One region of the Methylocystis heyeri genome, then DNA from elsewhere that is predicted to be linked to it. Evidence: riboswitches for the same ligand, from Rfam matches in the RefSeq annotation. Region 1 holds a riboswitch; the other holds the start of a gene.
The links. A riboswitch is a leader RNA that binds a small molecule or an ion and turns the genes downstream of it on or off. The one in region 1 is predicted to bind thiamine pyrophosphate.
Positions count from the first base shown of each region.

Region 2: another riboswitch for thiamine pyrophosphate. It lies ahead of H2LOC_RS13270 (FAD-dependent oxidoreductase); the one in region 1 lies ahead of thiC (phosphomethylpyrimidine synthase ThiC).

Region 1 is NZ_CP046052.1:421,766-436,717, forward strand. Features, by position in the region: gene H2LOC_RS01835 (glycosyltransferase family 2 protein) at 1-808, shown strand, start outside; gene H2LOC_RS01840 (sterol desaturase family protein) at 1,456-2,187, opposite strand; gene H2LOC_RS01845 (Mrp/NBP35 family ATP-binding protein) at 2,498-3,613, shown strand; gene H2LOC_RS01850 (OmpP1/FadL family transporter) at 3,726-5,150, opposite strand; TPP riboswitch at 5,385-5,478, shown strand; gene thiC (phosphomethylpyrimidine synthase ThiC) at 5,557-7,395, shown strand; gene H2LOC_RS01860 (hypothetical protein) at 7,435-8,247, shown strand; gene H2LOC_RS01865 (Uma2 family endonuclease) at 8,240-8,800, opposite strand; gene purB (adenylosuccinate lyase) at 8,936-10,237, shown strand; gene H2LOC_RS01875 (hypothetical protein) at 10,581-11,315, opposite strand; gene H2LOC_RS01880 (CorA family divalent cation transporter) at 11,349-12,398, opposite strand; gene H2LOC_RS01885 (cysteine desulfurase family protein) at 12,537-13,700, shown strand; gene sufB (Fe-S cluster assembly protein SufB) at 13,768-14,952, shown strand, end outside.
Region 2 is NZ_CP046052.1:2,906,332-2,921,283, forward strand. Features, by position in the region: gene H2LOC_RS13260 (bifunctional diguanylate cyclase/phosphodiesterase) at 497-3,649, shown strand; gene H2LOC_RS13265 (hypothetical protein) at 3,761-3,976, shown strand; TPP riboswitch at 4,106-4,240, shown strand; gene H2LOC_RS13270 (FAD-dependent oxidoreductase) at 4,279-5,274, shown strand; gene thiS (sulfur carrier protein ThiS) at 5,258-5,455, shown strand; gene H2LOC_RS13280 (thiazole synthase) at 5,459-6,250, shown strand; gene H2LOC_RS13285 (thiamine phosphate synthase) at 6,247-6,855, shown strand; gene fabA (3-hydroxyacyl-[acyl-carrier-protein] dehydratase FabA) at 7,099-7,620, shown strand; gene fabB (beta-ketoacyl-ACP synthase I) at 7,682-8,905, shown strand; gene fabI (enoyl-ACP reductase FabI) at 8,957-9,778, shown strand; gene rsmA (16S rRNA (adenine(1518)-N(6)/adenine(1519)-N(6))-dimethyltransferase RsmA) at 9,782-10,648, opposite strand; gene pdxA (4-hydroxythreonine-4-phosphate dehydrogenase PdxA) at 10,645-11,652, opposite strand; gene H2LOC_RS13315 (coiled-coil domain-containing protein) at 11,857-12,660, opposite strand; gene H2LOC_RS13320 (glycosyltransferase) at 12,988-14,952, opposite strand, start outside.

The DNA.
Region 1 (14,952 bases):
GCTCGTGAAGGACAAAAAGGCCGGTTTCGTCCAGTCGCGGTGCGAATTCTCGAATTTCCGGAAGAACTGGCTGACGCGGGCGCAAGGCCTGGTGCAGGACGGGCACTTCCTGGTCGAGCAGCGCAGCCGCGCCCATGCGGGATGGCTTTTCCAGTTCAACGGCACCGGCGGCGTATGGCGCCGCGAGACGATCGAAAGCGCCGGCGGATGGTCGGATTTTTCGCTGTGCGAGGATCTCGACCTCACCGTTCGCGCCGCTCTCGACGGCTGGCACGGGATCTTCGTTTCGGAGCCGGCGATTCCGGGACAAGTGCCGGAAGGACTGCGGGATTTTCGCCGTCAACAGAGACGCTGGTCCAGCGGCTTCGTCCAGGTGGCGCAAAAGACGGTAATCCCGCTTTGGCGTGCGCCCTGGACCCTGGTGCAGAGAGTCGCGGCGATTACGCTGGTCGCGCACCAGATTTTCTTCCCCGCCGCCGCCATTGGCGTTCTCGCCATGATCGTGGGGACGATTCTGCACCGGTCACCCGCAACCTATGCGCCGATGCTGGAGATCATTGCGGCGATGACCACGGTCGTCGTGCTGGGAATGACTCTCCCGCCCTATGTCGCGCTGAAGCGCGGCCCGCTGGCCGAATATCTGAAGACCATGGCGTCGGTGCCGCCTCTGATGATCTATCTCGCCTTTTCCAATGGCGCCAAAATCATCCAGACCATGCGCGGGCGCAAATCGCCGTTCAAACGCACGCCCAAGATCGAACATGCGATCAAGGCCGAAGCTCCGTGCGACGCCGACGCCGAGGCGTAACGCGACCAAAGTGGGGAAAGAAACAGGGCGATCGGGTGAAGGGCTATTACCCTACCCCTTGAGGGGGAGGGTCGCCGCGAAGCGGCGGGGTGGGGCGGTTTTCCGCCCTATTTTGCGCCTTTACCCCCCCCCACGCGGTCAGCTTCGCCGACCGAACTCCCCGCCAAGGCTACCGCATGCACACATCTCGAAAAGTCGCCAGTCCCGTCATGACCGGGCTTGTCCCGGCCATCCACGCCGAGCAGCAGCGAAATCTTCGGAATGTGCGTTCAATCCGCGGGATTTCGGGGTTTTCGCGCGCTGGCGTTTTCGCGTAACGTCAACGCCTGATGAGGAGCCAGACGATCGCTTCATCTGAGGAGCGACGCGCAATTCCGCGAGAAACCCCAATGTCCCGGCGTGGATGGCCGGGACAAGCCCGGCCAGGACGGCCTCCTGGAGATGTGTGACTCCCTTAGCCCGCAAAGGGGAAGGTATTCGCCCCACATCGAAAGGTTCGGTCCTTCTCTCGATTGCCCTGGGGAAAGAGGCTTTTCGCCTTCTCCCCCTATCGAGGGCCACGAGTTATCCGATCGATAGGAAACCGCTCCAGAGATAGGGTTGGAGCGGTTTGTTTTTGCAAAAGTGTTTTCGAGCGAAGTCCGTCTTCAGGCTGTCCGGCGCTTGCGCTCCGGGACGAGATCCCAGCGTGTCCCAAACAGGGTGTCGCAAATGTTCGAGGAGCCGAACCCGTCGGAAAAACTGACATTGCCCCGCGCGTGATGAGCGGCATGGGCCTGGGAGCTTATGAGTTTCACCAGCATTGTGCGCAGGCGGTTCGCAGGTTCGGCGTCAAAACGCTGGCGCAAAACGCAACTGAAATCGTAACCGGAGTGCTCGTAAAGTCCGCCGAAGGCGCCGGCGCTGACCACCACGGCGTGGAACAGAAAATTGGAGCCGCCGACGCCCACCGCTGCAAGCGGTATCAGATAAGGGCAGACGATCTCGAGGAAGAAATCGGCGGCGCTCATATAGCAGGCGCTTATCCCCCGGCTTCCGACCGTGGAGTGATGCAGCGAGTGACCCAGCCGCCGCATCAAGTCGGGGCGATGCAGGATGAAACGATGGGCGACATATTGCACGATGTCGTGGCCGATCGTGAGGCCGGCGAAGCCCAGCAGCGCCGAGGCGAGCGCCACATGCTCCGAACCGACGAAAGCGAGCCCGCTCCACTGCGTCAGCAGCATGGCGGGCAGCAGCACGAAGACCTGGTTGGCCAGGACGCGCGGAAGCAATTTGGAGTATTTCATCCGTTCTGCGGGGCGCGTCTTGTAGCGAGACAATGAACCGCTGCGGTCAAGCCATTCGAACCACAGACCAAAGCCGTGGTAGGCCAGCATTTGAACGATCCATATCCACAATGCGAGTGGAAAAAGTGGAAGCGCAGGTTCAGAAGGCATAAATAGACTTCCCGTCATTACGCGAAAATGAGATAGCTCCTGATTCCCCGAAATCCGGACGACCGAGGCTCTTGGCATAAATTCCCGTGAAGATGAAGCTTTTATTTCAGCGCAGGGGATAACTGCGGCGCGCTTATTGCACGAAAAACGGCGCTGAGAGTTTGTTGACGTTGTGGGCTGCATCTTCAATACGTGTCACAGCCGGCTCCGCCGGCTGGCGTAATTGAGCAATCGGCGAGGAGCGAAGGTTGTGGCGAACGAAGCTGACGTCCTGAAGGCTTTGGAGAAAGTGGCGGATCCGGCGGGCCGGCCCCTGAGCGCGGCGGGCGTCGTCAGCGGCATAAATGTCGTCGGCGGCAAAGCCTTCGTCTCGATCATCGGCGACCCGGCCAGGGCCGACCTGTGGGAGAAGGTCAGACTCGCGGCGGAGCAGGCCGTCGCCCAGCTCGCCGGCGTCGAAAAAGCCGTCGTCACATTGACTGCGGAGCGCGCGCCGCAGCCTGCCGCGCAGGGCGGCCATCACGGTCACGCCCATCCGCCGCAGGGGGCGCCGCGCCAAGGTCTCGCGGCGGCTGTGGCGAACATCCGCTTCATCATATGTGTGGCGTCGGGCAAGGGCGGCGTCGGAAAATCGACGACTTCGGCCAATCTCGCCCTCGGCCTCGCCGCGCAGGGTTGGCGCGTCGGCCTGCTCGACGCCGACATCTACGGCCCTTCGGCGCCGCGCCTGTTCGGATTGCACGGCAAGCCCGAGGTCGCGGACGGCAAAATGATTCCCCATGAGGCCTATGGGGTCAAGGTCATGTCGATCGGCTTCCTGGTCGAGGAAGACGTGCCGATGGTATGGCGGGGACCGATGGTCTCGCAGGCCCTGACGCAAATGCTCGGCGACGTCGCCTGGGGCCCGCTCGACGCGCTGGTCATCGACATGCCGCCCGGCACCGGCGACGTGCAGCTCACGCTCGCGCAGCAGGTTCCCATGAGCGGCGCTGTCGTCGTCTCGACGCCTCAGGATATCGCGTTGATCGACGCTCGCCGGGCGGTGAGCATGTTTCAGCGGGTCGAGGCGCCGATCCTCGGGATCGTGGAGAACATGAGTTATTTTCTCTGTCCGCACTGCGGCGGGCGGTCGGAGATCTTCGCCCATGGCGGCGCCCGTCACGACGCCGAAAAGCTCGGCGTGCCGTTCCTCGGCGAAGTTCCGCTCGATATCGCCATTCGCGAGACCTCGGACGCGGGACGCCCCGTGGTCGGCGCCGATCCGCAGGGCGAGCATGCGGCGATCTATCTCAATCTGGCGGCCAAGGTGAAAACGCTGCTCGAAACCCAGACGAAGCGCGCGGCGCCGACGATCGTGAAAGGTTGAATTGGAAACGCCCTCGGCGCGAAGGCCGAGGGCGCTCCATATGCGTCCCGCTTCGGTTCCTCGCACGCACAGCTCGGACGCTCCTATCCGGCTTCGCTGCGAGGCGGATGCGTCAGAAATGGGTCGGGATGAAGGAGTTGTCGCCGAGGTCGAATTTATAGGTATAGCTCACCGAAAATTCGAGGCCGCTGAGCGAATCGGTGATGTTCGTGCCGGCGGCGTAATGCGGCGGCACGGCCACCGGAACCGATCCGAAAGGCGTGCTGTATGCGAAACGGGCGAAGGGCACGTTCTCAGGCCCGCTGACCGAATTCTTGAACGCATAGACCGTCGCGAAGTCGATCGACGAATTCTTGGTCAGATCATATTTGAAGCCGCCCGCGATGTGATGTTCGCTGATCGCCGGCGCGAGGATATTGAGCGTGACGTCCTGCGATCCGATCATGGGGCTGGTGTGATTATAGCCCAGCCGCAAGGTCAGGTCTTTCGTCGCCCGCCACTCGACGCCGAAGGCTTCCGCGTCGGTGTCGCGCCAGCCGAATCCGAGCCCGCCGTAGGTTCCGAGCGTGCCGTAAAAAATCGGGAAAGTCGGATTCCCGAGGGCGGGAACCGCCGAATAGAAGATGTGCTTCCAATCCACCATCACCGTGACATTGGGGAGAATGTCATAGGCGAGGCCGACGCTGACCTCGGCGGGGATGTCCATTTTACCGTGATTGGCGATGGCGCCCGCATATTTGCCGAACTGGGTCATGAACATCGGCGTCGAGCCCGCCACGCCGAGACGCAGCTCCTTGGTGATTTCGTATTGGAGGCCTAGGCGTATGCCGCCGCCGACCGAATAGTCGTATCCATTGTCCGACAGGTGGTAGGGATCCCAGGAATAGGGGGCGAGCGTCTTGAGGCCCTGAACGTTCAACGCCTGGCCGGCCAGGGTCGGGGCGAAGCCGATGGTCACGGGACCGAATTTGCGGGCGTAGACCACGCTGAAAAACTGCTGCTGGAGGTCGATGCCGGCGAAACCTCCGCCGAGCGGACCGCCCAGGGAGGGGCTGACGAGCGGACCGGCGAGCTTGAAGGGGCCCACCGAGAGCGACGGCGCGTAAATCGGGGGCTTGTAATGCCCCCAGTCATAAGCGGTGTTGATGCCGCCATTGCCGTAGGAGACCGTGCCCCAGGCGGATTCGGCGTCGATCGGCTGGACATTGGCGTTGTTGGGAACAGGGAAGATCGGACGTCCGCTTCTGACATCCCCCGGCGCGACCACGGAGAGCGGACCGCTGGCCTGATAGCCGCGATCGGGCAGAAGGGCGCTGATGCCGAACTGATATTGGCGTTCCATGCCGACGATGCCGGCGGGATTCACGGCCATCGACATGGCGTCTTTGGAATCGGCGACGTCGGAGCCGGCCAGGGCCTTCTGCCGCGCGCCATAGCCGATGAGCTCTATTCCCTCCGCCGCAAGGCCGGCTTCGGCCGGTAAAATGCAAGCCACCGACAGCGAAACCACGAGCGCGCGCCGAAAATCCTGACTCATCGGGATGACCTATGCTGAAGTTGTGACTGCGCCCATGCACGCACAGGCCGATCCTAGTCTAGCCGCGAGCGTAACAAAAACTTCCTGATTCGAGCAGGGTTTGGAGCTCAGTCGCCGCTTTTTGTCCCGAATGTCACGTATTTGCCACATCTATGTTTCCGCATTACATGGGCGTGATAAAGCCTATTCGGGCTGGTCCGGCTTGCGAGCGGGCCGACAAACCACTAGCTTTCACCAAATGGCGAGGGGCGCCGCCGCGGCGGCTGAGAAGGACCCATAGAACCTGATCCGGGTAATGCCGGCGGAGGGAATGCCAGTGCGATCCAATCAAGAGCCGGGATCGGCTCGCGGATCATCGCCGCATTCTCCGCTACTGCGCCCGCCTCGAGATTACCGGAGCCAGATCATGAATGCGCAAGACAAACATTCCCCAAAGCCGGTCAGCGTCACGACCGGTCCGATCGGGCGCTCCCGGAAGCTTTATGCGTCGCCTGCGGGCTTTCCGGAGGTCCGCGTTCCCTATCGTGAGATCGCTTTCGAGCCCTCCTCGGGGGAGCCGCCGCTGCGCATCTACGATTCATCCGGCCCTTATGGCTGCGCTGAGTTCACTCCGGATCTTGCGGCGGGCCTGCCTGCTGCGCGGCCCTGGCTCGCGGCCCGCGAGGGGCTGGAGAACTACCAGGGCAGGACGGTAAAGCCCGAGGATAACGGCTTCGCCAGCGGCGAATATCTCGTTCCGCCATGCCCGGCTCCCCGCGCGATTTATCGTGGGACGGGCGCCGGGCCGGTCACCCAGCTCGAATTCGCCCGGGCCGGAATCGTCACGCAGGAAATGGTCTATGTCGCGCATCGCGAGAATCTCTGCCGCGAGCGCGCTTTCGAAAACGCCGCGGCGCGCATCGCCGACGGTGAGAGCTTCGGGGCCTCGATCCCGCAATTCGTGACGTCGGAATTCGTGCGCGACGAGGTGGCGCGGGGCCGGGCGATCATTCCGGCCAACATCAACCACCCCGAGCTCGAGCCGGTGATCATCGGGCGCAATTTCCTGGTCAAGATCAACGCCAATATCGGCAATTCGGCCGTGACTTCCTCCGTGGCGGAGGAGGTCGAAAAGATGGTGTGGTCGATCCGCTGGGGCGCGGACACCGTCATGGACCTCTCCACCGGCCGCAATATCCATAATATTCGCGACTGGATCATCCGCAACGCCAGCGCGCCGATCGGCACCGTGCCGATCTATCAGGCGCTGGAGAAGGTTGGAGGCGACGCGACCAAGCTCGATTGGGAGGTGTTCAAGGACACGCTGATCGAGCAGGCCGAGCAGGGGGTGGATTATTTCACCATCCACGCCGGCGTGCGCCTCGCCCATGTGCCGCTCACCGCCAATCGCGTCACCGGCATTGTTTCGCGCGGCGGCTCGATCATGGCGCGCTGGTGCCTCTCCAGGCACAGGGAGAGCTTCCTCTACGAGCGTTTCGGCGACATCTGCGACATCATGCGCCGCTATGACGTTTCGTTCTCGCTCGGCGACGGGTTGCGGCCCGGCTCCAACGCCGACGCCAATGACGCGGCGCAATTCGCCGAGCTCGAGACGCTGGGCGAACTCACCAAGGTCGCCTGGGACAAGGGCTGCCAGGTCATGATCGAAGGCCCCGGCCATGTGCCGATGCACAAGATCAAAGCCAATATGGACAAGCAGCTCGCCGTCTGTGGCGAGGCGCCTTTCTATACGCTTGGACCGCTCGTGACCGACATCGCGCCGGGCTATGACCACATCACCTCCGGCATCGGCGCCGCCATGATCGGCTGGTTCGGCACGGCGATGCTCTGCTATGTCACGCCCAAGGAACATCTCGGCCTGCCCGACCGCGACGACGTCAAGACCGGGGTGATTACCTATCGCATCGCCGCTCACGCGGCCGATCTCGCCAAGGGCCATCCCGCCGCGATCGAGCGCGACAACGCCATGAGCCGGGCGAGATTCGACTTCCGCTGGACCGATCAGTTCGACATCGGGCTCGATCCCGACACCGCGCGCAAATACCACGACGAGACGATGCCGAAAGAGGCCCATAAGGTCGCGCATTTCTGCTCGATGTGCGGGCCGAAATTCTGCTCGATGCAGATCACCCGCGACTTGCGCGAGGAGGCCGCCGCCATCGCCGAGCGCGAACAGGGCATGGCCGACAAAAGCGCGGAGTTTTTGGAAAAAGGCGCCGAGATTTATGTGGAGGCGGGGGAGTAGTTAACGCGGAAATCTTTTGATTGGCTTGAAGAGGCGCACTTGAACCACCCTTTAAGGCTCTTGAGCTTTGACGAGTACCTCGCCGGTAAGGCGGTCCGGATCGGCCGCCTTTGGTGCTCGCCGCGCTCAGTGGAAACCACGCTGCACCGTCATTGTAAAAAGATAGTTGGGGTAACGGATATGGGTTACGGATATCCTGGCAGCTCCACCGCAGTGGCGTTTGAAAAACGCTGCTTGCTCTTTTGTTGTGGGCATCAGATTGGAAGCTTTAATCCTGATCAGATCGGGATTTGGCCGTCTTACAACAGGGAGTGGATCATAACAGGTAATTCGATGGTAATCGCTGAGGCATCTCAGCAGATAGAATATGACGAACTTATTGATGTCCGATCGTTTAATTTCCCGGTAGAGTCGTATGAAATCCCAAGTCTTAGGAGCGAATTCTTTGATATTCAGGAGTCGGAAATATGGAAGCCTGGTAGAGAGCGGGTTTTCATTGTTTATGGATACCCCACGGAATTTCAGGACATCGGGTTTGATGAAGACTCTGGCGAAAACACTCATGTGCATGCGCGTTGTATGCAGACTACGGGGTTTTACGACGGGCCGAGCAATGCCCCGCATGTCCATCGCTTAACGATGTCCCGGCGAGGATCTTTCGACGCGGATGGGATGAGCGGCGGCACCGTGTTCTATCTCGGTGTCGATGGCAATGGCTTTTTCGTTGGCCTAGCCGGTATGATAATTCGTGGTTCTCGCACCTCGAATATTATTCATTTCATCGAAGTATCGGCGATTAAGCTGTTCGCCTCACATGTGGCGTCCAAAAATAAAATAGATGCGGTTAGCTAGCACCGTAAATCTCCGCCACCACCACCTCCAACCCCGGCGGGTCGAGCAAGGTCGCGCCCTCGCGGATGATGCGGGTGAGGATATCGCAGCCTTCCTGCCGGCGATGGTGGATGACGAGTGGCTCGTTCGAGTCGACAATCAGATAATGCGCGAGGCTGGGCAGGCGAAAATAATCGGCGAGCTTGCGCGCGCGATCCATGCGCCCGGTCGAGGGGGAAAGCACCTCGACGATAATGACGGGATTATCCACCGTGAGCGCGGAAGGCGCCGCCTCCTCGCCGCAATAGACCAGCGCGTTGGGCTCATAAGCGGTGGCGTCGTCGATCCTCACCGTGGCCCCGTCGGGCACGACATGGCAGTTAAGGCCGCCGGCGCGGACCGCGTTGAGCAGAGCGACATGAACCGCGAGCTTGACCTTCCAATGCGCGGCGCGCTCGGCGGACTGGGACACGACCTCGCCATTGATCAGCTCATGGCGCCCCGGCCGCTCGCTCGCCCAGACGAGGAACTCGTCGACGGTCATATGAGGCGGCGTCGGCGGCTGGGCGCTCATCGGCATAATCGTAGATGATCGGGCGGCCGGCGGCCATGAGTTCGGGGCGGCCGCACCCGCCCCAACTGGACATCCGCCGGACGCGCATGTTAGGGCCGCGGTTCTCCTGTTTTCGCTAGTTTGAGGCCGACGCCCATGATCCCGCGCTATTCCCGCAAGGCCATGACCGACATCTGGGAGCCGCAGACGCGGTTTCGGATCTGGTTTGAGATCGAGGCCCATGCCTGCGACGCTCTCGCCGAATTGGGCGTCATCCCGAAGGAAAGCGCCAAGGCGATCTGGGACAAGGCCGGAGGCGTCACCTTTGACGTGGACCGCATCGACGAGATCGAGCGCGTCACCAAGCATGACGTCATCGCCTTTCTCACCCATTTGGCTGAATTCATCGGGCCCGACTCGCGTTTCGTGCATCAGGGCATGACCAGCTCGGACGTGCTCGACACCTGCCTTTCGGTCCAGCTCACCCGCGCCGCCGATCTTCTCATCGCCGACGTTGACGCTCTGCTGGCCGCGATCAAGAAGCGCGCCTTCGAGCATAAAGACACCCCGACCATCGGCCGCTCGCATGGCATTCACGCCGAGCCGGTGACTTTCGGGCTCAAGCTGGCCCAGGCCTACGCCGAATTTACCCGCGCCCGCGAACGCCTGGTTTCCGCCCGCAAGGAGGTCGCGGTCTGCGCTATTTCCGGCGCGGTCGGGACCTTCGCCAATATCGACCCGCGGGTCGAGGAGCATGTCGCCGCAAAGCTCGGCCTCGCGGTCGAGCCCGTCTCGACCCAGGTGATCCCGCGTGACCGCCATGCGGCTTTCTTCGCCACGCTGGGGGTCGTCGCCTCCAGCATCGAGCGGCTGGCGATAGAGATCCGCCATTTGCAGCGCACCGAGGTGCTGGAGGCCGAGGAATATTTCTCCGCCGGCCAAAAGGGCTCCTCCGCCATGCCGCATAAGCGGAACCCGGTGCTGACCGAGAATCTGACCGGCCTCGCCCGGCTGGTGCGCGGCATGGCGCTGCCGGCCATGGAGGATGTGGCGCTCTGGCACGAGCGCGACATTTCCCATTCCTCAGTCGAGCGCATGATCGGCCCCGACGCGACCGTGACGCTGGATTTCGCGCTGGTCCGCCTCACCGGCGTGATCGAGAATCTCCTGATCTATCCCGAGAACATGCAGAAGAATCTCGACCGGCTGGGCGGACTCGTCCATTCGCAGCGCGTGCTGCTGGCGCTTACCCAAAAGGGCGTCTCGCGCGAGGACGCCTATGCCATGGTTCAGCGCAACGCCATGCCGGTCTGGCGCGGCGAAGGGGAGTTCCGCACGCTGCTCGGCGCCGACAAGGACGTGAGCGCCAAGCTCTCTCCCGCCGAACTCGACGAGCTGTTCGACCTCTCGTACCACTTCAAGCATGTGGATACGATTTTTGGCCGGGTGTTCGGCTAATAATAGAGAAAGGCTGCGGGCTTTCCTAAGGAAACCCGCGGCGGTTCATCGCCGCCGTCATCGCGAGGAGCGTAGCGACGTGGCGATCCAGTGGATTCACGTGGCGTTCAACGTTTTCATTTAGTCTGGATTGCTTCGCTTCACTCGCAATGACGGCTGTTTTTACTGCAGATATTGTAAATTAGCCTTGCTGGTGCTGCTTTTGCTTCGTCCCGGCATGGAGCCCGTTAAACGACGCCGAGCGGCGTGGCGTGACAGCCCCGGCGCCGGCAAGTGGCGCGGGGCTGTCGAGAAGGCCTCAGAGATGGAATGCCGGCGTGAAGGTCTGCCCCGGGCTCTCCGCTTATTTCCCGCCGCCCATGGCCTCGTGATAGTTCTCGATGTTGGTCTGAAAGTCGGCGGTGCATTTCGGCGGCACTTTGTCTGCGATCGAGGGCCGCTTGTCGTAGCAGCCCCCGAGCATTTCCGGCCCGGGCTTGAAGCCTTTGCAGAGCTCGGCGTAGATTTTGTTGCATTCGCGGGAAAGCTTTTCCTCGGCAGCTACGCCTGCTCCAAGCGCGCCGTCGATGAGCCCGCGCGCTTCCTCATTTGTCGGCGCGGAGCCGATCAGAGCGGGGTCGCCGCGCAGATCGAACACAAAGAGCGCGGAAGCGGAGGCGCCGGGCTTGTCAGTGCGCATATATGAGACGCGCACGATCAGCCCCGCAGCCTTGCCGTCGGCGTCCAGCCGCCATTCGGCTTTCTGCGCTCCCGAGACATTGGGAAACTCGCCGAGCTTGAAATCGGACAGCAGCGGCTTTTCCAGGGAGAAAAGCTTTCCGCCCTTTCCTAAAACCAGAAAGCTGCGCGGATCCTGGTCGATCACATAGACGGAATAGTCGTCGATCCCCTTGCAACGGAAAATGCCCGCCCCGTCGCCTTTCTCGATCACGCGTCCGGGCAGCTTCAGATGGTCGAGCGTCTCGCAATTCTGGAGCGAGGTATATTGCGATTTCCCTTCCTCCGCCTGCGCCGCGCCGGAAAGGAGAATGCCGGCGATGAGCAAGAGCCGGCGCAGGGAGGTTCTAGCGTTGGTCAAGATCGATTTTCCTTTGGCTTTGCGCCGAGCTGTTCAACCCTGACGCGGACGCTTCTGTCTTGGTTCCGCGCGGGGGCGGGTGAGGCCGATCCGGCGCATGAAGAAAAGCGTCACCAGCGAGGCCGTGACGCAGAGGGCCGCGGCATAGGCGGTTCCATGCGCCGCTTCGGCGAAGGGCAGGGCTTTGGTGTTCATGCCGAAGAAGCCGGTGACGAAGGTCGCCGGCAGCAGCAGCGTGGTGACCATCGTCAGGATGTAGAGCCGGTCGTTGGTCACCAGACTGGCGATGGCGTTGAGTTCGTCCTGTAAAAGCCGGGCCCGGTCCTGAACTTCGGCGAGATCATGGACGAGTATGTCGGCGCGGCGCGCCAGCCGCGCGCCAGCTTCCTTCAGCTCCTCCAGCTCGGGATCGTAGAGCGTCGCCTCCAGCCGTAGCAGAGGAGAGCGCAAGCCGGCGGCCTCGCGCGCCAGCCGCAGCGCGGCGCGGCGCACCGAGCCAAGCGTCGCGCGCTCGCTCTCGCCCTTGCCGTCGGCGACGATGCGCTCCTCGATGCCGTCGAGCGTCGAGGACAGCTCGTAGATGATCTTGCCCAGCTCGTCGCAGATATGGCCGACCATCGCCTCGAACAATTCGAGCGGCGTGCTCGCCAGCCGTCCATGAGTGAGAGCCGCCTTGGTCGCCTCCGCCGCGTCGATGGGGCGATGGCTGGCGCTGGCCAGGAAGCGTTCGCCGAAAGCGAAACGCAGAAAGCCGATCTGCGGAGGCCCGCCCGGCGCCCCGCGTTCGCGGTCGAAGAATGCGCCCCGCACGATGTCGCCGGAATGGTCGATGAACTGCCGGTCGACCGGCTCGGACAATATTTTGCGCACTTCTTCCGGCAGGGCTGCGAGCCTCGCGAGAAGTCCCGAAGAGCGGCTGTCGTTCAAATCGACATGCAGCCAGACGAAGCCTTCGCCGGGGGCCCCGAGCTTCGCGAGGTCCTGCTCTTCGCCCGGTTCGGCGCGTCCTTCCTCGTCGAAGCGCAACATCCATGCGCAACCGGGGACGGGGCTCGCCTGCTTGCCGTAATGATCGAAATCCATCGACAACGCCTTCCGCGACGCCCGGAGCGGCCGCCCGGCTGGAGCCGGGGCCAGCCGGGAGACGGCTTCACTCGCCGGTTGATAGCTTTGGCGAGCCACGCTTATATGAATGTTCGTCCACGCGAGCCATGAGATACTATGCCTCGAGCCAGCCGCGCCTATCTCGACTATAACGCCACGGCTCCGTTGCGGCCACAGGCGCGCGAAGCGATGCTGTCGGCTTTCGACGCGCTCGGAAATCCTTCATCGACCCATGCCGAGGGGAGGGCGGCGCGCGAAGTGCTGGAGCGGGCGCGGCGCGTCTTGGCCGGAGGCTTAGGAGCCGCCCCGCGCAATCTGGTCTTCACCAGCGGCGCCACCGAGGCGGCCAATCTCGCCCTCACGCCCAATCTTCAGCTCGGCCGGAACGAAAACCCGTTCGACCGGCTGCTGGTCTCGGGCGGGGAACACGCGGCGACGCTTCTTGGCCACCGCTTTCCCGCCGGGCAGGTCGAGACGCTGCCTCTCACGGCGCAGGGCGCCCTCGATCTCGAAGCTCTGGAAGACGCCTTGAAGCGGGCGGCCGGCCAGCGCATCGTCCTCGCCCTGCAGGCCGTGAACAATGAGACCGGAGCGATCCAGCCGGTGAGAGAGGCGGCGGACCGGGTCCACGCCGCGGGCGGAGTTCTGGTCTGCGACGCCACCCAGGCCGTCGGTCGTTGCGCTGCAACATTCTCGACATTAAACGCCGATGTTTTGTTCTTTTCCTCTCATAAGCTCGGCGGGCCGTTCGGCGCGGGGGCCCTGGCGTTCGCGCGCGACGATATCCATATCAGGGATGCGGTCTTGAAAGGCGGCGGACAGGAGGGCGGCCGGCGTTCCGGCACCGAGAACGTCGCCGCAGCCGCGGGCTTCGCGGCCGCTTTCTCGGCCTCGATCGAAAATCTCGACGCGGAAATCGCCCGGCTGGGCGCCTTGCGCGACGCCGCGGAGGCGAAGGTCGCCGAAATCCTCCCTTCTGCTCAATTTCTGTGCAGAGAGGGGACGCGCGCTCCCAATGTCTGCGCGTTCCTGGCGCCGGGCTTCGTCCCGCAAACCATGGCGATGGCGCTGGACCTGGAAGGGGTCGCCGTTTCTTCGGGATCGGCCTGTTCTTCAGGCAAGGTTCGCCCTTCGCACGTGCTGGCCGCGATGGGGCTGAAGGAAGACCGGCTGCTGCGCGTCAGCCTGGGTTGGTCTTCGAAGCCGGAGGATGTAGAACTGTTCGGCATCGCTCTTGCACGGGTGGCGGCACGGATGAGGCCACGGCGATCCGCCGCCTGAGCTGGGGCTGGCCCCCAAGGATTTCGGCCGACGGGCCTTGAACCCGCCGTGACGAGGAGAAGAGACCATGGCGGCTCTGAAAGAGACCGTTCAGACAGTCGAGTCGATCGACGTCGACGCGTATAAATACGGCTTCACGACTGAAATCGAGTCGGAGAAGGCCCCAAAGGGCCTTTCGGAAGAAATCGTCCGCTTCATCTCCGCCAAGAAGAGCGAGCCGGAGTGGCTGACGGAATGGCGGCTTGCGGCCTATCGTCGGTGGCTCACCATGGAAGAGCCCAAATGGGCCAGGGTCGAGCATTCCCCGATCGACTATCAGGATCTCTATTATTATTCGGCGCCCAAGACGACGCCCGGCCCCAAGACGCTCGAAGAGGTCGATCCCGAGCTTCTGCGCACCTATGAGAAACTCGGCATCCCGCTGCGGGAGCAGGAGGTTCTCGCGGGCGTGGAAACCCGCAAGGTGGCGGTCGACGCGGTGTTCGACAGCGTATCGGTCGCGACCACCTTCAAGGAAGAGCTGGCCAAGGCGGGCGTCATCTTCTGCCCGATCTCGGAGGCGGTGAAGACCCATCCCGAGTTGGTGCAGAAATACCTCGGCTCGGTCGTGCCGGTGACGGATAATTTCTTCGCGACCCTCAACTCGGCGGTGTTTTCCGACGGCTCTTTCGTCTACGTGCCGCCCGGCGTGCGCTGCCCGATGGAGCTTTCGACCTATTTCCGCATCAATGAAAAGAACACCGGCCAGTTCGAGCGGACGCTGATCATCGCCGACGCCGGCTCCTATGTCAGCTATCTCGAAGGCTGCACCGCGCCCAAGCGCGACGAAAACCAGCTTCACGCCGCGGTGGTGGAGCTCGTCGCGCTCGACGACGCCGAGATCAAATACTCCACGGTGCAGAACTGGTATCCCGGCGACAGCGAGGGCAGGGGCGGCATCTACAACTTCGTGACCAAGCGCGGCGATTGTCGCGGCCGCAACTCGCATATCAGCTGGACCCAGGTGGAAACCGGTTCGGCGATCACCTGGAAATACCCGTCCTGCATATTGCGTGGCGACAACTCCCAGGGCGAGTTCTATTCCATCGCGGTTTCCAACGGCTTCCAGCAGGTGGACAGCGGCACCAAGATGATCCATCTCGGCCGCAACACCAAAAGCCGCATCATCTCGAAGGGCATTTCGGCGGGACGCTCGCAGAACACCTATCGCGGCCAGGTCTCCGCGCACCGCAAGGCGGAAGGCGCGCGCAAT
Region 2 (14,952 bases), 2.1 Mb from region 1:
CTGTTCTCCTTTGCCCGGCCGGCGGGCGAAACAGGATCGCTCAAAGCAAAACGCGCCCGGGAGCGCGACGCGCCGCCGGACGTGGGCCTGCGCTCCCTTGGGCGACGCAGGTTTTGTTTGAGCACCTCTTGCGAGATTTTGGGAGAGGTTTACGCAGCAGGGCGGCCCGAGTCAATGGGGTGGAGCGGGTTCAGCATCTTCGAGACCAAACCACCATTTCTCAATCGCTCGCGGGTTGAACTCGCGAATCGCAACGGCTCCGCCTCACAAAAATATAGTAAAAGCAGCATTGCGAGCGCCAAGCGCCGTAATGTGAGACGCCGACGTTCATGAGTCTCCAACCCGGATAACCCTTATTTTACTTTGGGCGCGCGTTCTTCGCGCAAAATATTGATATTTCTATCTCAACTAAATAACGTAACTTGTTGGCCTTCGCAAACCGCATCGGAGCCGGGGCGCACTGCGACAATATCGCTTTAAACGAGACCTATTGATCATGCTGCCGGACCAGCCGCCGAAATCCTCACCGACTTTGCATGAGCAAAAATTCTTGAGCGTTGCGGAGAGTTCGTCGGATTTCCTCGGCCGTGACGGCAGTATCCTCTATTCGCGCGCGGCCGGCGAGCCCGCGCCGAACGCCTGCGATCCCGGTCTGCTGACGAAGTGCGGAGAGCGTTGTGAATCCGCAGCCGCCCACGTTCCAGGCGTCGAGCCTGCGCCGATCGTCCCCATAGGCAAGGACATCACGGCGCGCCAATTGGCCGATTTCGAGTTGACGCTCCTCCAGAGCGCTTGCGAGCAATCGTCCGAAGCATTGTTCGTGACCGATAGCCGGACTCGCTTCATTATCGTGAACGCCGCCGCTTGCCGCTCGCTCGGATACAGCCGCGAGGAACTTCTCGGAATGACGCCGCTGGACATCGATCCAGACGTGACGCACGAGGCGATCGAAAAACTATTGACGCCGCCAGGCGATTTCGCCCTGGAAACAAGGCATCGCGCCAAGGACGGACGGATATTTCCGGTGGAGGTCAAAGGCGCCGTTTTCGAAACGAACGGCGAAAAACACATCGTCGCCCTGGCGCACGACATCACCGCGCGCAAGCGTATGGAGAACACGCTGCGTTTCATCGCCGATCCCGGCGAGCCTAATTTTCTTGCTGCGCTCGCGCGTCATATCGGCGAAGCGCTCGGCGTCGCCTATGTCGTGATCGATCTGTTGTCGGCAAATTCGGGCGTCGCCGAAACCATCGCGTTTTACGCCAAAGGCGACATCGCTCCCAATGTGAGCTATGAGCTGGCGGGCACGCCTTGCGAAGGGGTCGCCGCCAAGCGGACCTGTTGCTATCCTTCCGGCGTGCAGGAGCTCTTCCCAAAAGACAGACTGCTCGTCGAGATGGGCGTCGAGAGCTATGCGGGCGCGCCTTTGTGGGATTCGACCGGAAAACCGCTCGGCTTGATCGCGGTCATGGACACGTCGCCCCTCGCCGATCCTGCGGCCGCGACGCAAATCCTGCAACTCGTCGCGCCGCGCGCCGCGGCGGAGCTGGAGCGTTCGGAGAGCGATCGGCAATTGCGGCTGGGCGAGCAAACCTTTCGCAGCCTCGCAGAGAATTTGCCGGATATGGTGGTTCGCTACGACAGCGATTTCCGCCGCACTTTTTTGACCCGCTCCCATGAGACGCTCACCGGCATCCCAACCCAGTCGCTGCTGGGCAAAACGCCGGTCGAACTCTGGTCCGCGCCGAACGGCCCCGAAGGCGCAGCGGCGTTTCAGGCGCAACTGGCGGACGTCAGGGATTCCGCCGAACCCAGAGAGTGGGAAGTCAACTGGATCCGCCCCGATGGGAGCCTGGGCGCCGTCGAAGTGCGCGGCGTGCCGGAGTTCGGCTCCGACGGCAAAGTGAGCGGCATCCTCACCGTTTCGCGCAATGTCACCGCCAAACGCGGGATAGACACTCAGCTGCGCATGGCGGCCAGCGTGTTCGGGACCGCGCGCGAAGGCATTCTCATTACCGATCCGGCCGGGCGCATTCTCGACGCCAATCCAGCCTTCACCACCATCAGCGGCTATGATCGCGACGAGGTTCTGGGCAAACGACCCAGCCTGCTTTCATCCGGCGCCCAGGACACGGCGTTCTATCAGAGCATGTGGTCGACTCTGCTCGCCGAGGGCTCGTGGAACGGCGAGTTGACCAACCGTCGCAAGAACGGCGATCTCTTTGTCGAAAACCTTCACATCGAAGCCGTGCGCGACGAAGCGGGCAAGGTGAAACACTACGTCGGAATTTTTTCCGACGTCAGCCAGCTCAAAGCGCATGAAGAATATCTTCAGCACATCGCGCATCACGATGCGCTCACCGGACTTCCGAACCGGCGGCTTCTGACCGACAGGCTGACGCGGGCGATCGCCCAGGCGAAAAGTTCCGGCGACATGCTGGCGGTGCTCTATTTCGACCTCGACGGCTTCAAGCCGATCAACGACAATCACGGCCACGGGATCGGCGACCAGGTTCTGATCGACGTCGGTGAGCGTTTGTCTCGGACCTTGCGCGCGGGGGATATGGTCGCGCGCATCGGCGGCGATGAATTCGTCGCGCTTCTGATTGGGGTCGGCGATACGCGGGAATGCGAGAACACGCTTCGTCGCCTGCTGGATGTCATCAACAGCCCTATCGCAATCGACGGCAATTGCTTTTCCCTTTCGGCGTCGGTCGGCGTCAGTCTCTACCCCGCCGACGACAGCGACGACGCCGACATGCTGCTTCGCTACGCCGATCAGGCGATGTATTTCGCCAAGGCGTCGGGGCGCAATCAATTCGTCTTCTTTGGTTCGCAGGCGCGAAGCAAGATAAGAGGCGACAATCAGATGGTTCATGATCTGCGCCATGGATTGAACCAGGGCCAGATTTCGGTACATTACCAGCCGATCATCGACGTAAAGACGGGGCGCATCGTCAAGGCCGAAGCTTTGGCGCGCTGGAGCCATCCCGTGCAGGGCGTGATCTCGCCGTCTGAATTTATTCCGATCGCGGAGACCGGCGGCCTGATCCACGAGATCGGGGATTTCGTGTTCAAAGAGGCCGCGCGCGTCGCCCTAAGCTGGAGCAAATGCGCCGGCGCGCCGGCCTGCGGACATCCGCGCATCAGCGTCAACCGTTCGCCCCGCCAGTTTTTCGGCCGCGACGGCGTGGCCCCTTGGGTGCAGCACCTGATCGACAACGCCATTCCCGGCGAACTGCTCGGCGTTGAAATCACCGAAGGTCTGCTGCTCGAAAACCAGCCGGAAGTTCTTGCGCAATTGAAGCAGTTGCGCGCGCTCGGCGTCGCCGTATCGCTCGACGATTTCGGCACCGGCTATTCGGCGCTGTCCTATCTTAAGAAATTCGACATCGACTATCTCAAGATCGATCGTTCCTTCGTCCGCGACATCGTCGAAGACGAGCATGACCGCGCCATTGTAGAAGCCATCATCGCCATGGCGAAGCGGCTCGGCATCGAACTTATCGCCGAAGGCGTCGAGACCCGCGAACAGGCGGATTTACTGGCTGCGGGCGGCTGCAATCTGGCGCAGGGATTCCTCTATGCGGAGCCGTTGCCGGAAAAAGACTTCCTCGACTTCGTTCTCGCATCCGGGGCCTCCTGCTAGGGCGCGTTCGGTTTAGTTTCAGGCCGACCCTCGCAGCCACGACGGCCCTTGACGCCCGTCCCGAGCGGCCAATCTCCAAAGCTATGTTCCACCCAGGCGACGGAGACGCAGATGAGCTCGGAATGGGTCAAATTGACCCCGCAGGGCAAGCCCAACCAGATCGTCTATGTGAATCTGAACCGGGCCAGCTCCATATGGTCGTTCGAAGGAGGCGCGGAGATCTGGTTCCGGGCCGATTCCGGCGATGAAGGCTACGCCCGGGTCAGGGAAACCCCGGACGAAATCATCGCCAAGCGCAAAGAGCGCAGAAGCGCCGAGCGGTCGTAACCCGCAATCCGCGACCTTGTTGCGGCTTGAACCCGCCCGGTCCGCGGCGCTAGAGTCTTTCCGGTTCAAATTGAACCGCGTTTTCTTCACGCGAAGCGGTTCCCACTTCGCCCGAAAACACTCTATGCTGAAAGACGCCAGGGGAGCCCCGCCCGGCGACGTTTGGGGCTGAGAGGCCGAGAATGCGCCATAGGCGGCGCGGCGCGGCGACCCTTATAACCTGATCCAGCTCATACTGGCGTAGGGAGGAAGAATGCCCCGAAGAATCGACCAGCGCCCGCTCGGCGGGCAAGCGCTTCGTCATGCGCATTGAAATTTTGGGCGCAGGCGTCGCCGGCCTGACCGCCGCCTTCGAGCTTGCGCGCCAGGGCGCCGAACGCGGCGTCGAGATCGAGCTGGTCGAGACCCGGCCTCAGGCCGGCATGGGATGTTCGCGCTTCGCCGGCGGCATGATCGCTCCCTGGTGCGAGCTGGAGACGGCCGAGCCCATCGTGGCCGAACTCGGCGCGGAAGCGATCGACTTCTGGGCGGACCTCGGCCTTGCGACGATCCGCGGCAGCCTCGTCGTCGCCCCGCCCCGCGAGCCCGCCGAGCTGCGGGATTTTTCGCGGCGCACCAGAAACTTCGAGGCGCTCGACGCCGCCGGCCTCGCGCGGCTGGAGCCGGACCTCGAAGGACGATTCGAGAGCGCGCTCTATTTTCCGACAGAGGCGCATCTCGATCCGCGAGCGGCCATGGCCGCGCTCGGCGAACGGCTGGCGCATCTGGCCAACGTAACCTTGCGCTTCGGCGCCGAGCCGCGCGGCGGAGCGGACTGGACCATCGACTGCCGGGGCTTTTCCGCCCGGGACCAGCTCGCCCGGCTGCGGGGCGTCAAGGGCGAGATGCTGGTGCTGCGCAGCGAGGAGCTGAAACTCTCTCGCCCGGTGCGCATGCTCCATCCGCGCCGGCCGGTCTATGTCGTTCCGCGCGGAAACGGAATCTTCATGATCGGCGCGACGATGATCGAAAACGAGGAGGCCGCGCGCGTCACGGCAAGATCGGTGGTCGAGCTGGTGAATTCCGCTTTCGCCATTCACCCGGCCTTCGCCGAAGCCGAAATCGTCGAAATGGGCTCGGACGTGCGGCCCGCTTATCCCGACAATCTCCCGCGTCTTACGCGGCGGGGCCGCGCTCTCTATATCAACGGACTCTATCGCCACGGCTTTTTGCTCGCGCCGGCGCTCGCGCGCCGCGCCGCCCGGGTGGTTCTCGAAGACGCATGGTTTCCGGAGGTCTGCGATGCAGATTCGGATTAACGGCGAAGAGCGCGAGGTCGCCGCCGCCACGCTCGAAGAGCTGCTGGCCGAACTCGGCTATGGGGATCAGCTGGTCGGCACGGCCCTCAATCTGGACTTCGTGCGCGCGAAAGACCGCGCCGATGCCCGGCTGAAGCAAGGCGACGCAGTGGAAATTCTCGCTCCGAAACAGGGAGGCTGAGCGTTGGACGATCCGCTGACCCTCTATGGTGAAAAATTCGCCTCGCGGCTGCTGCTCGGCACGGCGCGCTACCCTTCCCCGGCGATTCTCGCCGATTCGATCAAGGCCTCGGGAGCCGAGATAGTGACCATTTCCCTGCGCCGCGAGGCGGGCGGCTCGCGCGCGGGCCGAAGCTTTTGGGACCTCGTCCGCGAGTCGGGCGCGAAGGTCCTGCCGAACACCGCCGGTTGCCGCACCGCCAAAGAGGCGATCACCACGGCGCAGATGGCGCGCGAGGTTTTCGGCTGCGACTGGATCAAGCTCGAGGTCATCGGCGACGAGGACACGCTTCAGCCCGATCCCTTCGGGCTGGTGGAAGCGGCCCGCAGTCTTTCCGCCGAGGGCTTTCGGGTCTTTCCCTATATGACCGAAGACCTCGTCCTCGCGGAAAAGCTGCTCGGCGCCGGCTGCCGGGTGCTGATGCCCTGGGCGGCCCCGATAGGCTCCGGGCGCGGGCTCAACAACCCTTACGGCCTGCGCGCTTTGAGAGCCCGCTTTCCCGAGGCCCCCCTGATCGTCGACGCGGGGATCGGCGCGCCCTCCCACGCCGCGGCCGCGATGGAGCTGGGCTACGACGCCATTTTGCTCAACACGGCGGTCGCACGGGCCGGCGATCCGGCGACGATGGCCCGCGCCTTTGCGCTTTCAATCGAAGCGGGACGCGCGGCCTGGCTCGCCGAACCGATGACCCCGCGCGATCTCGCCGAGCCCTCGACGCCGCTCATCGGCCGCGCCTTCGACGAGGGCGCGGCGTGACGCTCGACCCCTTCTACCTCATCGTCGACGACGCCTCCTGGCTCGAGCGCCTGCTGCCCGTCGGCGTGAAGCTCGTGCAACTGCGCGTCAAGGATCGCCCGGAAAGCGAGATTCGGGCGCAGATCCGCGCGGCGCGCGGCCATTGCGAGCGATACGGCGCGCAGCTCATCGTCAACGACTATTGGCGCCTCGCCATCGAGGAGCGATGCGACTTCGTTCATCTCGGACAGGAAGACTTGGGCGGCGCCGATCTTTCCGCTCTGCGCGAAAACCGAGTGCGGCTGGGCGTTTCAACCCATGACCAGGCCGAACTCGATCTGGCGCTGGCGCTTTCGCCCGATTACATCGCCCTCGGGCCCATTTACCCGACTCTGCTCAAGCAAATGAAGTTTGGGCCGCAGGGGCTCGATCGTCTCGGCGAATGGCGGCGGCGCTGCGGCGCGACGCCGCTGGTCGCGATCGGCGGGCTGACGCCGGAACGCGCCCGCCTTTGCCTCGCCGCCGGCGCGGACAGCGCCTGCGTCGTGACCGACATCCTGCGCAACGCCGACCCGGAGGCCCGGACGCGGGAATGGCTACAGGCCACGGCCGACCGGCGCGGCTAACGGGGCGCGGCCACGAATGTCAGGAAGCTCAAGAGCTTCTTTAAAAAAAGCGCCCTCTCCCGCTCCACGCGCAGGGGCGGCAGGCGCGCCGATTCGGATGCGAGCCGCCCTCCTCGAGACTTTGACGGCGCCAGCCCTTATGTTACGAGGAAAATCCACCGCCGGCCCGCCGGCGCTTCGAGTGCGGCGGGCCGGCCATAAAAAGCGGGCGAAAAGCCCCAGGAATCAGAGGGAACGCGACCCATGAGCGAACGGCGCTCGTCTTTTGGCTATGAAGATCTGCTGGCCTGCGGCCGCGAGGAGCTGTTCGGCCCTGGCAACGCCCAGCTTCCGTTGCCGCCCATGCTCATGTTCGATCGCATCACCGAAATATTCGAAGACGGCGGCGAACACGGCAAGGGCTATATGCGGGCCGAACTGGACATCAAGCCTAGCCTGTGGTTCTTCGATTGCCACTTCAAGGGCAATCCCGTCATGCCCGGCTGCCTCGGGGTCGACGCGCTGTGGCAGATGGTCGGCTTCTACCTCGCCTGGCTGGGCAATCCCGGACGCGGCATGGCGCTCGGCGTCGGCGAAGTGAAGTTCACCGGCCAGGTCCGCCCGACCGTGAAGACCGTCGCCTACGGCATCGATTTCAAGCGCGTCTTCAAGGGCAAGCTCGTGCTCGGCATCGCCGACGGCTGGGTGGCGGCGGACGGCGTCCGCATCTACGAGGCCAAGGATCTGCGCGTGGGCCTCGCCAAAGAGGCCGCTCCGGCGCAATAAGCCTCCGGGAACAAGCCCGGCGCAATAGAAGCGGCAGACAGCCGCCTGGGGAGTCGAAACTATGAGACGAGTCGTCGTCACCGGTATGGGAATCGTGTCGTCCATCGGCGACAATGTCGAGGAGGTGACCGCCTCCCTGCGCGCCGCCAGATCGGGCATCGTCCGCGCCGAAAAATATGCCGAACTCGGATTTCGCTCGCAGGTTCACGGCATGCCCAGGCTCGACGCCAGCAAGGTGGTCGACCGCAGGGCGATGCGCTTCCATGCCGCCGGCACCGCCTGGAACCATGTCGCCATGGAACAGGCGATCGCCGATTCGGGCCTCGGCGAAGACGAGGTCTCCAACGAGCGCACCGGCATCGTGATGGGTTCGGGCGGCCCGTCGGCCAAGGTGATCGTCGACTCGGCCGACCTCACCCGCACCAAGGGACCCAAGCGCGTCGGTCCTTTCGCAGTGCCGAAGACGATGTCCTCGACCGCCTCGGCGACGCTCGCCGTGTGGTTCAAGATCAAGGGCGTCAATTATTCGATCTCCTCGGCCTGCGCGACCTCGAACCACTGCATCGGCAACGCTTTCGAGCAGATCCAGTGGGGCAAGCAGGACATCATGTTCGCCGGCGGCTGCGAGGAGCTCGAATGGGAGCTTTCGGTGCTCTTCGACGCCATGGGCGCAATGTCCTCCTCCTATAACGATACGCCCGCCACCGCCTCGCGCGCCTATGACAAGAACCGCGACGGCTTCGTGATCGCCGGCGGCGCCGGCGTGCTGGTGCTGGAGGAATATGAACGCGCCAAGGCGCGCGGCGCGAAAATCTACGCCGAGATCGCCGGCTATGGCGCGACCTCCGACGGCTACGACATGGTGGCCCCCTCGGGCGAGGGCGCGGTGCGCTGCATGCGTCAGGCGCTCGCGACCGTGAAGACCCCGATCGACTACATCAACCCCCATGCGACCTCGACCCCGGTCGGAGACATCAAGGAAATCGAAGCCCTTCGCGAAGTGTTCGGGGCGGGGGAAAAATGCCCTCCGATCTCCGCCACCAAATCGCTGACCGGCCACTCGCTCGGCGCGACCGGCGTTCAGGAAGCGATCTATTCGCTGATCATGATGCGGGACGGCTTCATCTGCGAAAGCGCCAATATCGAAGAACTCGATCCGGACTTCGCCGACATGCCGATCCTGCGGGAGCGGCGGGACAATGTGTCTCTTCGCGCCGTGCTCTCCAATTCTTTCGGATTTGGCGGCACCAACGCGACGCTGGTTTTCAAGCACCCCGACGCCTGAAGCGGCGCCTTTCGCCAGTTGCGAAAAGAGGATCTGAAGGAACAATAATAGATGACGGTTGCCAAGGGTTTGATGCAGGGCAAGCGCGGCCTCGTCATGGGCGTCGCCAACGACCATTCGATCGCCTATGGAATTGCTCGGAAACTGGCCGAGCATGGCGCTGAACTCGCTTTCACCTATCAGGGCGACACGCTGTTGAAGCGTGTCGCGCCGCTCGCCGGGGAACTGGGTTCGAATCTCGTCATCCCCTGCGACGTCGAGGATCTTTCCACCGTGGACGCGGTTTTCGCGCGCCTGGAGAAAGAATGGGGCGAACTCGATTTTCTGGTTCACTCGATCGCCTATTCCGACAAGAGCGAACTCAAGGGCCTCTACGCGGACACCAGCCGCGAGAACTTCATCCGCACCATGGTGATCTCCTGCTTTTCCTTCACCGAGACGGCGAAACGCGCCGCCGCGATGATGAAGGGCTCGGGCTCCATGCTGACGGTGAGCTTCGCCGGCGGCTCCCATGTAATGCCCAATTACAATGTCATGGGCGTGGCCAAGGCGGCGCTCGAATCCTCCGTGCGCTATCTCGCCGCCGATTACGGCGCGCGCGGCGTTCGGGTGAACGCGATTTCTCCCGGCCCGGTTCGCACCATGGCGGGAGCCGGCATCACCGGCGCCCGCGCGATGGGCGCGTTCCAGAAGTCGCACTGCCCCCTGCGCCGTTTCATCACGCTCGACGAAATCGGCGGCTCGGCGCTCTATCTGCTTTCAGAGCTTTCGGGCGGCGTGACCGGAGAAGTCCACCTCATCGACGCCGGCTACAACATCATGCTGCAGCCGCGCCCCGAGGATCTAAGCGGCGACCCCGGCAACGCGCTTTGATGTTCAGTCAGGGCGAACCGTAAGCTCCCGAAGCGCTCGGGCCAGGGCGACGAAGCCGGCGACGTCGACCTCTTCGGCGCGCAGGGTCTCTACGATCCCTGCGCTCGCCAGCAGAAGTTCCGGCTTCACGCCGAGGCCCTTGAGGCTCTGGCGCAGCATTTTGCGGCGCTGGCCGAAAGCGGCCTGGGCGACCTTCGACAAGGCTTGGCGGTCGCAGGGCGGCGGCTCCGGATTGGGCGTCAATTCCACCACGGATGAAACGACCTTTGGCGGCGGGGTGAAGGCCGCGGGCGAGACGTCGAATAAAATCCGCGCTCGCGTCCGCCATCCGCACAGCACGCCGAGCCTTCCGTAATCCGCCCGTTGCGCCGGCGTCGCCACGATGCGCTCGGCAACCTCGCGCTGGAACATCAGCACATAACGGTCGAAGACGCTTGGCCAGGGCTCGGCCTCCAGCCATTTCACCAACAGCGCGGTCGCGACATTGTAGGGAAGATTGGCGCAAATCCGCGCTGGGCCGCCCGCTCCATGGACGCGGACCAGCTCGGCGGGATCGAGCTCGAGCGCGTCCCCCTCGATCACGGTGAGGCGTCCCGGATAGCGCTCGGCGATCTCCGCGAGCGCCGGCGCGCATCGGGAGTCGCGCTCGACGGCGATCACCCTGGCCGCGCCGCCCGCGAGCAGGGCGCGGGTCAAGCCGCCGGGACCGGGACCGACCTCCACGACCGTGACGTCTTCCAGGGGCCCCGCGGCTCTGGCGATGCGACCGGTCAGATTGAGGTCGAACAGGAAATTCTGCCCGAGCGACTTGCGGGCGTCCAATCCGTGGCGCGCGACGACTTCGCGCAGTGGCGGGAGATCGTCGATCATGCCGAGATGCGATCCGCGAGCCTGATCGCTTCGATCAGGCTGGAAGGATCGGCTATTCCCCTGCCGGCGATATCGAAGGCGGTTCCGTGATCGGGAGAAGTGCGCACAAAGGGCAGGCCGAGCGTGACATTGACCCCGCGATCGAAGGCGAGCGTCTTGATCGGGATGAGAGCCTGATCATGGGTCGGGCAAAGGGCCACATCATAGTTTCTGCGCGCCTTTTCATGAAACATCGTATCGGCCGGATGAGGGCCGGACGCGTCGATTCCCTCCGCGCGCAAGATTTCGATCGCGGGAGAAATCACGTCAATTTCCTCGCACCCCATCGAGCCGCCTTCGCCTGCATGGGGATTTAATCCCGAAAAGGCGAGGCGTGGGCGCGGCAGGCCAAATCTCGCCGCGAGGTCGCGCGCCACGACGCGGCCGGTCTCAACGAGCAATTCCCGCGTCAGAAGCTCCGGGACCCTCGCCAGGGCGACATGGATCGTCACCGGCACGACGGCGAGTTCACGCGCCCATATCATCATCACCGGAGTCGCGGCGCGGCCGAAGCATCGCTGCGAAAGCTCGCCCAGAAATTCAGTGTGTCCGGGATGCTTGAAGCCGGCATGATAGAGCACATGCTTGGCGATCGGATTGGTGACGACGCCGCGGGCTTCGCCGGAGGCCACAAGCTCCACGGCGCGTTCGATCGAGCGGATCGTGGAGGCCGCGTCGCCAGGGTCGGGCCGCCCCGGCTGGCCGCTTACGTTCAAGCCCAATGGAACGACCGGGAGCGCGGTCGGAAAAATCTCGCCGGCCCGTTGCGGGATCGCTTCTTCGACAGCGATTTCAAGTCCGAGCGCGCGCGCGAGCCGCTCGAACAGCCCGGGATCCCCGACGACGAAGAAGGGCGCGAGATTCTCCTCGCGCCGTCGCGAATAGGCTTTTAGGGCGATCTCGGGCCCGATGCCGGAAGGATCGCCCTGCGTGAGAGCGAGAGGAAGCGCGGCGTGGCTGGTCATAGAGTGTTTTCGAGCGAAGTGGATACCGGTTCGCCTGTAGAAAACACGACCAAGCCAGGAATCCTAGCGCTGTTTACAGGCTTTATGCGCCCGTCGCCAGCAGCTGCGCGCCATTCCTGGAGTTCAAGCCCAAGAAAAACAGCTTTTCCTTTGGGGGTTTCCCCGCCAGGGAGGCGCCCCCTCGCCGGGGCCCCTGCAGCCGGCTCAGGAACGCAGGGTTTTGAGGTAGTGCTCCAGCGGATTGAGCTTCTTATCTTTGAGCTCCGGGTGCTGATCGAGATACCAGGAGGTCGAGAACAGCGGATGGGGGTCCCGTCCCTCCCAGGCCCCATGCAAGTAATAATGGACGAGAGGATTTATATCCGCCTCTCGGACATCCTCGTTCATTTCCAGATACCAGGCGGAGTCGAACATGGCGTTGGGATTGCGCCCTTCACGGAAACCGTGTTTCAAATAATGCATGTAGGCGCTCGCAGCGAGAACGCGCACATCCGGATTGTGCTCCAGATAATATCGCTCGTCGAACACCGGAACCGGCTTCCTGCCGATTTCTAAAAGCGCTCTTCTGAGCGCTTTGAGCGGCCTGCGCAGGAGCGGCTGCCGGAGCCTCGCCAGGGCGTTCAGCTCGAGCCGCTGGGCATGAATGAGATTTCTCGCCTCGGTCATATCGGCGGCCAGGCGCGTGATCTGGCCTTCCAGTTCGGCGATATGGTCCAGATAGCTTTTCGAGGTGGCCTTTTCCTGTTCCAGTAGCGCATTGATGCGCATAAGTTCTTCTCGCGCAGACTTGATTTCCTCGCGCGCGAAAATGCACTCCTGCTCGGCCGCCCGCAGCTGGGCGAGCAGAACAGCTTTCTCCCCGGCTCCGGCGCCGCCGGGATTTTGCTTTGCCGGATGCGCATCGGATTTGGCGCCGTCACGCGACCAAAGGGCGCGGAGCCTGGCCCCAAAGCTTCGCGATACGCCCTTGTTCGCGTCCGCGCCTCTGGTTGTAGCCTCGAAAAACATGCAACCGCTCCATTAGCTGCGCTGGAGCGCATCGCCGCAAAGCTTCACACGCTTTTGCGACAGGAATGCGCTCCAATTGATTGGGCCGGCCCGACTCGACTTCATTCGAGAATGCCCCCGTTCGACGATAGGCGCGCCAGCTTATCAAAAACTGCGCCAATCGCCTCCGCTTAGACCGCCGCCGTCCGGGTTTGCGGACTCGGACCCCTTATATTTTCCACGGTTTCCAGAGCATGTCCCCAAAAAGTGCGAAGCGGTTTTTGGAAAAAAACATGCTCCGTCAATGAGATTTGGAGCGCGTTCGACTGCGTTTGAACCGAACGCGCTCTAGAGTTCCAAAGCCTGGCGAAGGCGCTCGCTGAAACGCGCCGGCGAGAAATGCTCGTCGTAGACCTTCCGCGCGTTCGCCCCGATTTCCGGCCATTTATCCCGCATGTCGAGCGCTCTCTGCAGCGTCTCGGCCACATCCCTGGGGCCGTTGTGCGCCAGAACAAAGCCGGATTCGGAATCGGTCACGTAAGAGGAAACGCCGCATGTGGAGCTTATTACGACGATCTTTCCGGCGCTGAGGGCGCTCATGGCGACCAGCGGCCCCGCATCGTCGCGCGAAGGCACCAGCACGATGTCGGCGGCGGCCATATGGTCGGCGACTTCCTCGGCGTTCAGTTCATTCCTGAAGACGATGCTTTTTTCCTCGGCGGCGATGTCCTCGATGGCCCTGCGGAAACCTTCGTCGTTCGTCCGACCGGCCAGCACCAGTCTACAATTGCTTCTGTATTCTTCCGGAAGCGCCAAAAAGCCCATGACGGCGATGTCCTGCCCTTTTCGCGGTTCGTAAGTGCCGGTCAGGGCGATGGTCAGTTTCTTGTCGCCGCGCTCCTTCCCCGCGCCGACCTGCAGGGCTTCCACGCCGCACTCCAGTTCGATCGGTTCGATATCGCACCGCCTGCGGATGCTGGCCGCCGCGCGGGGGCCTGCTGCGAACACTTTGGTCGCAGCCGCCAGTCCTTCCCGAAATCCCCTTACATTGTCGCAGAAGTGGTTCACGAGATCGGTTTCATGGCAGAAGACATAGACCGGAACAAAGGGGGATAGCGCCGCCGCCAACGACCAGGTGAGGATGGTGTTGCCGATCACGAGATCGAAGTTCTTCGCCATCGCGACGAATATGTCATGAGCGGGCAACACCAGCGGATCGATGATGACGTCTACGCCAATTTCCAGCAGCCGTTCCCGATAAACGCCGTCCTCCGGCGATGCGACAACGACGAAATGCCCCTCGCGGATGAGGTTTTTCGCAATTTCGAACAGCACGCGCGGGGCGCCGCTGCCCGAAAGATCGTGCGAGACGAGCAATATGTCCTTCCCGCCCTCCGGCTTACGCGGACGCTTGGCCATTTGGTAGGAGAACGGCTCCTGGCTGTCGATATAGACCAGGTCCCGCATGTTCGCCGGAAAATAGGGGTCTCGAACGCAATAGTCGCCCCATTGCCTCATGGCGTAGATATCGGCCTTGTCCTTTTTGAAAGGCTTTGGCTTCTTCTCCACGGCCCCGATGGAAACATGGCCGATATGCGTGAGTTCCGCATGCGGCGTATAGAGGCAGGCATAGCCCGCCGCGCGAATGCGAAAGCATAGATCGACGTCGGAATGGGCTATGCCCGCGTTCAGGGGATCATATCCCCCGATTTCGTCGAACAGCCGCCGCGGCATGGCGAGGCAGGCTCCGCAAATCAGCGAGACCTCGCGAACGCACTGAGCCAGATTGAAATAGGCCGTGGTGTTCGACGGATAGGCGTGAAAAGCGGTGCCGAACAGCCGCCGCACGCCGGTGACCATGCCCGCATGCTGTATGGTCTCGTTCTCATAAAGGAGTTTGGGACCCACCGCGCCGACGCCGGGCAGCGTCAGAAATTCGAGGATGCATTCGATCCAGTCCCGGCTGATGACCCGGACGTCGTCATTGAAAAATACGACATATTCGCCTTTGCTGTCCCGGACGCCCTGATTGCATTTGTCCGAAAAATTATAGGGCTTGTCGTAGGCGCTGAAGCGGACGTCCTGTTCGTCCGCAAAAGCCTTCAACTCGCCGACAATGCCGGAGTTGGTTACGACGATGGTCTCATATTTTCCATATGAGCTCGCCTCCCGTAGCGAAACGACCGTTGCTTTGATGTTGTCGACATTGTCGGACGGAATAATCACCGAAACCAAAGGTCCGGTGGCGGCGTCGATCGTTCGTTTAAGTCGGTTCGCGGTGGGCAAGGCGATTGCTTCGCCGCCCCAGCCCCG